4 regions of the Paenibacillus sp. EC2-1 genome follow, and region 3 is predicted to be linked to each of the others. Evidence: riboswitches for the same ligand, from Rfam matches in the RefSeq annotation. Region 3 holds a riboswitch; each other region holds the start of a gene.

Region 1 (3,192 bases), 410 kb from region 3:
CAGAGGTATAAAGGCACGAAGTGCAGCTGTAAGTTTTGAAGCAGAGCTGAAAGAAAAGGAAGCGACAACGGAGCTAACACCAACAGGCTATGTAGAGCGCAAGCTGATCGTAAATGGTGTATTGAGCAATCCGAATGAAGTAACGGTAATGACATACGATCCGGCAACGGGAGAGCTTCGATTTGTTCCAGCCGTATTTACGGTAAAGGACGGCAAAACGGTGGCGACGATCCAACATAACAAAAATGGTTTGTATGTGATCGTGGAAGGTAAGAAAACGTTCGCAGATCTACAGGGTCACTGGGCACAACAGGCAGTAGAAGCTCTGGCTTCCAAGCTGATCGTGAAAGGGAAAACAGAGGGAACATTTGATCCAATTGGTCGAGTGACGCGTGCAGAATTTGCGTCCTTGCTCGTGAGAAGTTTTGGTTTGTCGAACAAAGAAGTAGATCAAACATTTTCTGATGTAGCAGCAAGCAAGTGGTATGCAGCAGATGTGAGTACAGCCGTAAAATATGGGTTCGTACAAGGAGTAGGCAACGACAGATTTGCTCCTGAGGCACTCATTACGAGAGAGCAAATGGTCGTGATGATGATGAATGCGATTCAGTTCGTACAAGGAACAGCAGGGGCTGGAGCCAGCCAGCCAACCTTTGCAGATCAGGATCAAATCTCATCCTATGCTCAAGAAGCCATTGCAGCAGCGGTGGATAAGGGACTAATTAAGGGCAAGGCAGCAACAACCTTTGCGCCAAAGGATATGACGACTCGTGCTGAAGCTGTAGTCGTTCTGCAAAATGCATTGCAATATTTGAGCTTTATTAATAAGTAGGTTTCAACAATACGCCTGATCTACATCTAGAATCAGGCGTATTTGCATTGCGAAAAATGTATTCATTATATATAAGGTGGATTATATCTTTAGCGTTGATACGGCGTCCTATTAAACAAATATTCCGATATTTCAATATTTGAAATCTTTTCCTTGGTAAAAAGTGATATATTTATTAGAATGAATAATATAACAATCAAATATGGAACACGCGAAACAGGTGCCAATTGTGAATGGAATCATCCATCTCATAAATTGGTTAAAAGGGAAGTGGGTGAGAATCCCACGCGGTCCCGCCGCTGTATAAGAGGAGTCCTTGCAACGATGCCACTGGGGAACTGGGAAGGCTGCTAGGATGTTGATACTTGAGCCAGAATACCTGCCTGTTTTGTCACACCACAACTCTACGATGGATAGGAAGGTGTTTATTAGTGCTGGCTAAATATAGCTGCGTAATCTATTAGACCTCTTAACGATTCAAGTTGAGAGGTCTTTTTGTGTGCTGTTAAACGAAAGATGAATTGGAAGGATGATGGATTGAGATGAGAAAAAATAAATTAATCGCATGGCTGCTGATCATAAGCATTGTAATGACGATGTTCACGAACGGGATGACGGTATCCTACGCGGATGAGGCTGACACTTCCGTTGCTCCAATAGAAGAGCTTACTACTGTTAACAATGAGCAGATTGAAGAGGTAGATACAGAACCCAAGGAAGATAAAGAACCTCCGACGATTAAGGTAGAAGGAATACAAGATAACCAGACGGTATCATCTAGTGAAATAAGCTTCAAAATTACAGTAACAGATAACGTGTACACGGACATTATTCCAGAAGTCGCAGTGAATGAAGACGTGTTACCAGCGGTTCAGGATCAATATAAGGCTACTCTTCTTGATGGGGAGAATAGCATAACCATAACGGCTATCGATGGCGCAGGGAATGAGACAACGACAAGCTTTACGATTATCAAGAAGATTGACACTGTAACACTCGCAAAAGAACATCTGGATAAAAGTCTTGCTTATACTCTTGATAGAGTAAAAGCTCCGACTCTGGGGACAGGCAACGGTGAGTGGGTTATCATCTCTTTAGCGCGGGCTAATTATCCGGTGCCTAGCGATTATTATAAGATCTATTACGACAATGTCGTTCGAGAATATGAAGCATTAATGTCTAAGAATAATGTATTTAGTACTGAACATTCCAGATTAATTCTGGGGCTTTCTTCAATCGGAAAAGATATAACAAATGTGAACGGGCATGATGTACGAAATCCTCTTGCTGACTACACCTATGTTGCTAATCAAGGCATTAATGGACCCGTTTATGCTCTCCTGGCACTTGACAGCAATCGTTATGAGATTCCAGATATCACCAAAGAGAGTGTGCAATCCACAAGAGAATCTTTTATAAACCTCATCTTGGGTAAAGAGCTTCCTAATGGTGGATGGGCATTCTTTGGGAGCACGATAGATCCGGATATCACGGCAATGACGATGCAAGGACTGACCCCTTATTATCATGAACGTGAGGATGTAAAAGCAGCAGTAGATCGGGCTATTGAGGCGTTATCTAAGGCCCAAATGAAAGATGGAGGTTATGGTTACGGATCATCGCCAAATAGCCAGAGTATTGCTCAGGTTATTATTGCCTTAACCGGTTTGAGGATAGACCCACACACAGATGATCGATTTATTAAGAATGGAAATTCAGCATTAGATGCCTTGCTAACATTTGCTGTACCTGATGGTGGCTTTATGAACACGAAGTTAGGTGCTGTCAACAGCATGGCTACGGATCAGGGGACACTTGCCCTAGTAGCTTACGACAGATTTAAGAATGGTAAGAATCGTCTCTATGACATGACTGATGTTCAATCTGAACAACCAGAACTTCCAGAACAACCCGAGTCTCCTAAAGATATAGTAGTGACATTGCCATCGGGTGATAAACCGGATGTTGTTATACCGAAAGATGAGCTTGATTATATCGTTCCTATAAAGCCAGAAGATAGTAATAAAGAAATTACGATAACGATTCCGGCGGATAAAAACTCAAAGGTAAGTGCTAAACTTCCCTCGAATAGCAGCCTTCCAAAAATAGAGGCTACAAAGGGTAATGTATCCGTCTTGATCCCTGCAGGTACTGCGGTCACAACGGGCGACGCTTCAGCATTGGAGTTATTAACTTCAATCCATAAGACGGATTCTTCTTTAAAAGATCAGATCAAACCAATTATTCCAGAGGAACATAAGCTGGATGAGATTGTTCAGGCATTCACAATGGGTGGTAAGGGTAAGATCGAATTCAGCTCCTTCATTACCTTAACCTTCAAGGGAATGAGCGGGAAAGAG
Region 2 (3,192 bases), 1.9 Mb from region 3:
AATTTCAGTACACAGGTTAGATGAGTAAACCATACCGTGTGCGGAGTTCGGGTTAGCGCGGTTAACCGTGTCACGATAGAACATGTACGGTGTACCGGTTTCTAGCTGGGATTTCATAATACGTTTCATGATGTCGATGGCTTGAACCGTAATACGGGAAAGCTGTGGATTCGCTACAGCCTCTGCATATTTTTCACGGAATTTGCCTTCGCCAAGTTTCTCGTCATAGAAGTCTTCCAGACCGAGCGGACGACCGTTCTCGTCTTTCCAACCCATTACTTTCTTCACTTCGTGCGGGCAGAAGAGACTCCACTCATCACGAGCTTCAACAGCTTCCATGAACATATCAGGTAGACATACGCCGTGGAACACGTCATGTGCTCTCATACGCTCGTCACCATTGTTCAGCTTCAGATCCAGGAAGGCAAGGATGTCTTTATGGAATACATCCAGGTAAACGGCAATTGCACCTTTACGTGTACCAAGCTGGTCTACGCTAACAGCGGTGTTGTTCAGCTGACGAATCCAAGGGATAACGCCGGAGCTTGTGTTCTTATGTCCACGAATGTCTGAACCACGGGCACGAACCTTTCCAAGGTAAACGCCGATGCCGCCACCCATTTTGCTGAGACGAGCTACGTCCGTATTGGAATCAAAGATGCCTTCAAGTGAGTCATCCACAGTATCGATGAAGCAGCTGGACAGCTGGCCTGCTACCTTCTTGCCGGCGTTGGACATGGTTGGCGTTGCTGCGGTCATATAGATATTACTCATTGCCCAGTATGCTTCTTTAACAAGGTCCATACGTTTCTCAGCAGGCTCTTTGTGCATGAGGTACATGGCAATAATCATATAACGCTCTTGCGGAAGCTCCATCACACGACCATCAAAATCAGTAGCAAGATAACGCTCAGCTAGTGTCAACAGTCCGATATAGTCAAACAGCAGGTCACGGGTATAATCAATCGTTTCTGCGAGTTCTTCAATTTGTGCTTTGGTATAGCATTCCAGAAGCTCTTCACGGTAGATACCTTTTTGCACCAGCTCAGTAATGAGAGGATATAGGTTACCGTATGGCTCGTCCGGATAAGCTTTGTAACGACGATGGTTAGCCGCTTTTTTATATAAGGATGTCAAAAGCGAACGAGCCGCTGCGAACTTCCAGTTCGGTTCTTCTTTAGTAACAAGCTCGAGTGCCGACATGGTGAACGCATTGCTGATCTCCTCACCAGTTACTTGTTCGCCACGGAGTTTAGAATTCACACCGCGAAGCAGTTGCTCCTTATTCAGCATGTCTAGTTCATTCAAAATCCGATCGGCATAAACAGAGAGGCGATTTGGATCAAAAGCTAATTGACGGTTGTTCGGTTTAACTACGATTTGGGGCATGGGTAAATCCTCGCTTTCTTAGGGGGAAATGGGAAAAAGAACATTAAAAAAACATTTTCCAAACCTTAGGAAGGTTGAAAATGTTCGTATGCGCTGTGGGTGAAGTGTGCATAGTAGCTTGAGCCGCCGTTTTAGGGCTCGCTGATATGTACAGACGCAGTAAGAGAACACTTTCCTAATTTCCCGTAGGATAGGTGTTGTACTTGCATACAGGCAGGTCTCCTGACTTGGGGTATAGAGTTCGGCGCCTTCCCAAAGGTCTAGCGTTGTAGCCTTCAGTGACTTAAAGCCGAAGTCATCTCAGAAACGCAAAAAATGCGATCTAAAACCCTTTACAGTGGCGGGACCGTGATGGATTTGCACCATGCTTCCCTATTAAGTGTGACAACTCTATGAAGTGTCAAACACCTGCATACACTATATTTGGTTGATGTTTATTAAATTTAACCCAATATATTGTGTTTGTAAACTCTTTTCTTAAAAATAGACGCAAGGTGAATTATAGCAAATGAGGAGGGAAATCGCCAATCTGCAATCCGCCAAAAGAGGGTGAGATTTCGCACATTTTGACGAATTACGACCTTTTCTAAGGAGATACACGCTTTATGAGTCATTGCGTTTGAGAGCATTATTTGAACGGGAATCGGTTCAAATGAGAATTTGAAATGATGTCCTAGACTGGTACAATAATGTTATGTAAAAGCCTATATTAGGAGGTTATCGTCCATGGCCATTGCTGAAGTAACTATCATTCCGATTGGAACGGCTACAACAAGCCTAAGTATGTATGTTGCAGAGATGCAGAGGGTGTTGCAGAAGCAGGAGAGAATCTCATATGAATTGACGTCAATGAGTACGATTATCGAAGGTGAATTGAGCGATGTATGGCAGGCTATTGCCGCGCTTCATGAAGCACCTTTCTTATCCGGTGCCAAGCGTGTATCCACATCTGTCAAAATCGACGATCGCCGGGATCAAGCTTCATCAAGCAAACAAAAGCTACAATCTGTTCAAGACAAGCTGGGTGGTTAACAAGGAGAGGACATGCTTTCAACTCCTTTCGGTAACCTAGCTATAAAGGGATAATTAGCGCAGCTCTCTGATATGGGGGCTGCGCTATTTTGTTATTGTTGAATTGACATAATTTACGGTACATTCACTCCTTGCTACTTTTAAAAACCTCATACTGGAGGATATAACCTTATGGTATTTTATGTGTTTATATATTAAGCCTATTAAAAATACCATCGCCATGAATTACTGTAATACTGGTGGGTGGTACGTAATATACACATATTAAGTCTAAAAGTGGCAGGGAGCTGAGTATCATTTCTATCGAATTAGCAACCATTACAGCAGTATTTATTATTGTGATATCTAGTACCTACCCGTTCTTATACTGGAGAAAAACAGGGAGTAATCGGTATCTTAGCGTAGGGTATAAACTCGTTTTTCTCCTACTATTTATGTTGTTATCTGCGTTGCTACTTCATTCAATAGTCTGAATAAATAGAATGAAATACCAAAAAGAGCTGCTGGTCTGCAGCTCTTTTATATTTATTATTCAGGCATAATCCATACAATCTCAGCGATACGAACGAAGAATTTTCTACCTCTAGTTTCGATAATGACATGATCTGGTTTTACGCCAGCAACGCATCCTTCCACGCTTCCGCGTGTCGTTTCAATAACAACACGTTTTCCCATAACCGATTGTAATGTTTCTACAACACATGGATCGACAGGATATACAACAAGTGGTTGCGTCATTTGAGGTGCTTGGTGATGGTGGTGCATTGGGTG
Region 3 (3,192 bases):
CTGGTAACGCTCCTTGGAGATTTGGTGAATGATCTCCCAGTCTTTCTCCTCTAGTACATATTGAGGAACCTGATGAGGTTCCATACCGAAGATCGAACGCAGCAGCTCAGCGCGGAACTGTTCAATGGTCATCTCGCTTCCGTCAGCTCCGAGAAGTTCCTTGATATTGGCTACACGACTGCGGACTGATTTTGTACTCTTTGATTTAAACTTCTCTGGATTCGCATTCAGCGAAGCTTGTACATGATCCAGATCGAGATCAAACATCAGTGTTCCGTGGCTGAACATTCGTCCTCGTGTAGAGAATTGTGCATTGCCGGAAATCTTTTTCTCCCCAACTTGAAGGTCATTTCGGCCGCTGAGCTCAGCAGGTACGCCCATTTTTTGCAGGAAGTCGATGACAGGTTGTGTGAATTTCAAGAAATTGTGAAAGGACTGCCCATCGTCCTTGGTAATAAAACTGAAGTTTAGGTTTCCTAGGTCATGATATACGGCACCGCCGCCTGATAAACGTCGTACAACTTGGATGTTGTTATCACGCACATATTCTTGGTTAATCTCTTCAATTGTGTTCTGATGTTTGCCTATAATAATCGATGGTTGATTGATGTAGAAGAGCAGGTAGCTATCGTCCATCGGTAAATGTTTCAATGCGTATTCCTCAATGGCCAGATTTATGGCTGGATCATGTATTCCCTGGTTATCAATAAACAGCATTATGTACGCCTCCGTGTGGTTTCTTGTCTAATGTAATACATTTAAATCTATTGTAAACCAATGTTTGACTCTAGAGCAAAGGTTCTGTGAGCGATGAGTGATAAATGCTATGTTGGAGAACGGTAACGCTTAAAATTCTATGCCAACCGGCATGTTTAACTTCATATGTGAATTTCTAGGTTGTAAGCGGAGTAGATATTTCATATAATCGTCAACAGAGAAGTATGCTTGGCAAAAAAAGAATACTCATTGCATGCGATGTCCTGGAAAGACAGTCCTAAATACAGGGCTGCTTCTGGGTTAAAAGGGAAGCCGGTTAAAATCCGGCACGGTCCCGCCACTGTGAATCAGGGATATCCTCTATAATTGCCACTGGCCTATTAAGGCTCGGGAAGGCGGAGGTTATCATTTCAACCTGTAAGTCAGGAGACCTGCTTCGCATGATGAATCTGACGGTCCTTCGAGGAAAGGATTACGTTTGGCAGAACTATTTTGGACGAGTAGACTTTTATAATAAGCTCATTTTTTAGTTCATAAAGTTCATTATCTCCGAAACGTAGCCCTTGATTCTCTATGAGATCAGGGGTTTTTTATGGTGAATTATTGGGTGCCTGTCAGAGATACGAGTCATTTCGGCGCTTGCATACACGGGATAGGAGAGAAACTGATGAGAAATCGATTGAAACAATTAGTGTTAGTAATCCATCCAGTACGGATAACATCATGAGTAGAAAACTTGCAGTGTACGCAGTGACAGGGCTTATTCTCTTAGCACTTACACTCGTGGTCAGTCTTGGCATTGGTGCGGTTCATTTACCCGTTACAGAGATCGGTGCGATGCTGCTGCATAAACTTCCATGGATTGGTGATTCTATCACACCGAATTGGGAGGTCGCATCGGAGCAGATTATAATGAAAGTACGTCTACCCCGAATTCTGCTCGGCATGCTGGTTGGGTCCTCACTTGCGGTGGCTGGTGCTGCATTTCAAGGTGTTCTAAGAAATCCTCTTGCGGACCCATTCACGCTAGGTGTATCGTCCGGTTCCTCACTCGGAGCTGCGTTTCTAATCTTCTACGGACTGCAGTATGCATTTGCAGGAGCTTGGACGCTGCCCTTGGTTGCTTTTCTGACGGGGATTCTTACGCTATGGATCGTACTGTTACTCGCTAGAGATAATGGAAAAATACCGACGCATGGACTAATTCTATCAGGCGTGATTATGCAGTCGTTCTTAGGTGCGGCTGTTTCATTCTTGACGGTCATGTCAAAGGATACATTAACGGATATTTTGTTCTGGACCATGGGAAGCTTAAGCATGCGAGGGTGGTCGTACATAACGGTGCTATTCCCTTACTTTATTGTATGCTTTATCTTTTTGTGGAGCCGAGCGCGGATGCTGAATTTGCTATCACTAGGCGAAAGACAAGCAGCCCATATGGGGCTTAATGTGGATCGTCTGAAGATGAGTGTTCTTATTGTAGCTACGCTTCTAACCGCTGCCGCAGTGTCGGTGTCTGGTGTAATTGGTTTTGTTGGACTAGTCGTACCGCATATGATTCGGCTCGTTACAGGTTCGGATTATCGAATCATTATTCCACTATCGGCACTCGGCGGGGCAATCTTCATGGTTTGGTCGGATACGGCAGCGAGAACTTTACTAGCACCTACTGAAATTCCGATTGGGGTTGTAACCGCATTTGTGGGAGCTCCATTCTTTGGTTATTTGCTGTACCTTAATAAAAAGCAGCGCAGGGAGGGAGCCCTATGATCAAACTTCAAAATGTAGGCAAGCGATATGAACGCTTGAATGCAGTATCGGAGATCGACTGGAGTGTCCGTGAAGGAGAGTGGTGGGGAATTATCGGTCCAAATGGAAGCGGTAAATCAACACTGCTGCATCTCTTGTCTGGGGTGGAAATGCCTACAACAGGTCAATTGCTGCTACATGACAGAGAAATGGCTAGTTACAGTAGAAAAGAACTGGCGCAAATGGTTGCTGTATTGCAGCAGGAAGGCCTTGCTCCGACAGATTTTACAGTACGTGAAGTCCTGGAGATGGGGCGCTTTCCATTCCAGAACTGGTTAGGACGAGAGAGAGAGGATGCTGGTCCTTTGCTGGATCGGATTATTCATAGACTAGAGCTTGACCGTTTAGAATCGAGAAGATTGGATCAGCTTAGTGGAGGACAACGTCAGCGTGCAGCCCTTGGAAAAGTAATGGCTCAGCAGCCTGCAATTCTGTTGCTGGATGAGCCAACGACATATCTGGATATACGGTACCAGTTGGAGTTTATGAATATGGTAGCAGAGTGGCGTAAAGAGTCGGGCATTACTGTCATTAGTGTGCTGCATGATCTGAATTTAGCTGCACAGTTCTGTGATCAACTTCTGGTACTTCGAGATGGAAAGACTGCTGGGCAAGGGCTGCCGTCTGAAGTATTGACAGAGGATTTCATACGTGAAGTTTTTAGGG
Region 4 (3,192 bases), 2.6 Mb from region 3:
TTGACCGAGAAGTAACCGATATCTTGCTTAAGTGCGAACTGTACAATGCTTTTGAAAGCCGCTGTATTTTGCCGGGCATTTCCATCCAGTTCCACATATGATATAGCACCTGCATTACATAGCTTGTGAAATGGTGCTTCCCACTCGATCTTTTGAAAAGCCGCTACAGGATAATATACCGGGATATGGAATGAATTTGTATAATATTCCCGGTCGGTTACACCAGGAATCTTGCCATAAGTGCTTCGGTCCATCTTTGTGAATTTTCCGGATAAGCCCTCTGCCGGGGTAGCGAACAGCGTGATGTTCAGATTGTATTTCTCACTCATTTCATCACAATAAGCACGCATACACTTGATCACATCAAGCCCGAGCTCTCTTACCTTCTCATCTTCTCCGTGATGATGTCCTGTCAAAGCTTTCAAGCTTTCAGCAAGTCCGATAAAGCCGAGTGCAAGTGAACCATGTTTCAAGAGATCCTCCACCTTATCATCGGGAGCCAATTTCTCGCCACCTTCCCACACCCCTTCACGCATCATAAAGTCAGAAGCTTTTGCAGGCTGCTTGGCTTGAATCTTATAGCGGTGAATTAATCCTTCAACAGCAATTCCCATATAGTGCTCTAGGCTGTGAAAAAATCCATCCAGATCCGCTTCCTCACGTTTACCTAAGGCTATGCCATGATCAATTCCTAGACGTACCAAGTTAATCGTATTAAAGGATAGATTCCCTTTTCCACTGAGACGATTCCTACCAAACCGATCAGAGATTGTACGTGTCCGGCAGCCCATCGTTGCAATGATGGTATCCGGGTCCTCCGGACGGTAATATGGCAGATTGAAAGTCGCATCCACATTGACAAAGTTCGGGTATAAACGACGACTGGAGCATTCTATTGCTTTTAAAAACAGATCATAATTGGGGTCCCCTTCTGACTGGTTAATGCCTTGCTTGCACTGGAATATATGTTGTGGAAAAATCGGAGTTTCCCCGCGACCAAGTCCCTTCATCGTCGCTTCAAGGAGCGCATGCGACACCAGCCGTCCTTCCGTAGAAGTGCACATTCCATAATTTAATGAAGTGAAAGGAATCTGGCCACCAGCCCGGCTGCTCATCGTATTCAGATTATGAATGAGAGATTCCGCCGCTTGCTTCGTTTCGTTCACAGTCTCCTCGTAGGCGAATGAATAAGTACGCGGGAATTGTTTTTGCAGTGAAATATTATCCATAATGAGTTCTTCATCCAAGAGATCAGACCCTGAATTCAACTCTCCTTCACCGAGATAGTTCAGCCCTTTCCGAAAATGCTTACGAAAGGACTTCCCTACATACGGCGCCAAATCCCAATCGATCTTATTGCCCGACACTCCGCCAAATTGGCTGTTCTGCTGGGACTGAAATATGATTGCAACAAGAGCCATAGCGGTCATAATACTTTGTGGTGAACGCACTGATCCATTTCCAGTATTAAATCCATTTGCGAGCAATCGATCAAACGGAATAAAGATACAGTTCGTTGTTCCTAAAGCATATTGATCCAGGTCATGGACGTACACATATCCGTTTTTTAACGCTTCGTTTAGCTCGGGTGGTAACATGAACGAACTTGCCATCCACTTAGCATATTCCGAACCGATCCGACTCATTTTCCCACTAAAAGATTCCCCGTTCAGATTCGCATTTTCCCGGAGCAAATCCATGTCCTTCACACCGATAACATCATTACTAATCTTGTACAGCTCTCCACGCTTCATACGTTCCAGATCGCGTGCTTCACGGTATTCCTTATACGTTTTAGCTGTACTTTCGTGTCCGATCTTCTTCAAGTACTGAATAACAAGATCTTGTATGTCTTCAACCGATATTTGATTCATGCTGCTTATCTCGTCTTCAACCATCTTACCAATCCGAGATGAGGCATCCTCTTTAGTTATTCCTTCTGCGGCCTCAAATGCTTTGTCTACCGCTCTCATAATTCGTTTAACATCAAAGTCAACCTGTGTTCCATCTCTTTTAATAACTTTCATGATTATTCTCTCCTCCTACTACTAAAGCACAAATAAAAAGAAGCATGCTGCCGCTTAGGTTTACGGTAGACATGCTTCATCCAAGAATCCGGTATATAAATCAAGACAGACCAAGATACCTATTCCTACCTGATACACCCTCCTATCAACCGTAGGCAATACAGTGTTGTCATAATGGCAGGTATCTGGCTTCAGTACATTTGGAAAGAGATGTTCAGGCTCGTACTATTCTTTCGCGAGTACCTGTTACAGTGGCGGGACCGCTCCGGATTCTCACCGGATTCCCTTTTAAGATCGGAACGTATCCGATCACCATTAATCACTATATGTAGTTGTCATATCAAAAGATATAACAATATATAGGTGATTAACTGTAACAATAATCACAGTGCCTAGTTAACTTCTGTCGGCATAGGCGTTGGCGTAGGCTTTGCATAGCCTGTCTTGTACTTCTCATCAATAGCATTCCGGATTTCAGTTAGGCTTTTTCCTTCACTCTTCATTTTGGCAGATTCAACAGCGATCTCAAGACATACGCCGCAACGAGTACCATGATCATCCCACACAATGCTGCCATCTTCTTTAACCTCATCAATAAAGCAATTCAAGTTGCTATCATGCCCAGCGCTTTCTCCACATCCGCAATAACATGGAATCCATGGGAGCACATCTTTCACCTGAGCAGCGAGCGCATAAATTGTCCGGAGTTCGTCACTTTTTCCATTCAAAAAAGTTGGCAGATCTTTAGCAGATGCCGTCATCTCCTGAATATCTCCATTGGCAAGAGTCGTCTGTCCCCCATGCTCATGAGTAGCTTCTGTCCCTGTTTTGGAATTTGCCTCGCCTTTACTTTCCGTTTTACCAGCACCACATCCACTCAGAAGTAGACCAGCAGATAGCATCAGAATCCCAAACTTTTGTTTACGCAAGTTCTTCATCCTCCCCCAAATGAAATAATAAAACAAATAATTTCGTAGAATACTCTCATGCTTTATGTTGTTATCGCAAGTCCCGCCCATGCTCCTGCAAGTCCAAGAATTAACGATATAGAAACATATAATAGGGCTTCTGTGTAACGTTTGTTTCCTGCCAAGGAGACTGCCTCATACCCAAATGTTGAAAAGGTAGTGAAGGCACCGCAGAACCCTATTCCTAAAATGCTATA

Evidence for each region. Region 3 has a riboswitch for cobalamin ahead of ACK8P5_RS20215 (FecCD family ABC transporter permease). Riboswitches for the same ligand answer to the same signal wherever they lie in the genome.
Region 1: it holds a riboswitch for cobalamin, as region 3 does, so the genes downstream of both, ACK8P5_RS18495 (S-layer homology domain-containing protein) here and ACK8P5_RS20215 (FecCD family ABC transporter permease) in region 3, are expected to answer to the same signal.
Region 2: it holds a riboswitch for cobalamin, as region 3 does, so the genes downstream of both, ACK8P5_RS03450 (ribonucleoside-diphosphate reductase subunit alpha) here and ACK8P5_RS20215 (FecCD family ABC transporter permease) in region 3, are expected to answer to the same signal.
Region 4: it holds a riboswitch for cobalamin, as region 3 does, so the genes downstream of both, ACK8P5_RS06865 (anaerobic ribonucleoside triphosphate reductase) here and ACK8P5_RS20215 (FecCD family ABC transporter permease) in region 3, are expected to answer to the same signal.

What each region holds. Positions count from the first base shown of each region.
Region 1 covers NZ_CP186006.1:3,928,652-3,931,843, reverse strand. The annotation lists gene ACK8P5_RS18500 (S-layer homology domain-containing protein) at 1-832, shown strand, start outside; cobalamin riboswitch at 1,034-1,233, shown strand; gene ACK8P5_RS18495 (S-layer homology domain-containing protein) at 1,375-3,192, shown strand, end outside.
Region 2 covers NZ_CP186006.1:723,414-726,605, forward strand. The annotation lists gene ACK8P5_RS03450 (ribonucleoside-diphosphate reductase subunit alpha) at 1-1,389, opposite strand, end outside; cobalamin riboswitch at 1,585-1,816, opposite strand; gene ACK8P5_RS03455 (MTH1187 family thiamine-binding protein) at 2,116-2,421, shown strand; gene ACK8P5_RS03460 (YuzF family protein) at 2,950-3,192, opposite strand, start outside.
Region 3 covers NZ_CP186006.1:4,337,068-4,340,259, reverse strand. The annotation lists gene ACK8P5_RS20220 (lipoate--protein ligase) at 1-717, opposite strand, end outside; cobalamin riboswitch at 959-1,170, shown strand; gene ACK8P5_RS20215 (FecCD family ABC transporter permease) at 1,441-2,487, shown strand; gene ACK8P5_RS20210 (ABC transporter ATP-binding protein) at 2,484-3,192, shown strand, end outside.
Region 4 covers NZ_CP186006.1:1,463,029-1,466,220, reverse strand. The annotation lists gene ACK8P5_RS06865 (anaerobic ribonucleoside triphosphate reductase) at 1-2,027, opposite strand, end outside; cobalamin riboswitch at 2,187-2,360, opposite strand; gene ACK8P5_RS06860 (PCYCGC motif-containing (lipo)protein) at 2,420-2,965, opposite strand; gene crcB (fluoride efflux transporter CrcB) at 3,019-3,192, opposite strand, start outside.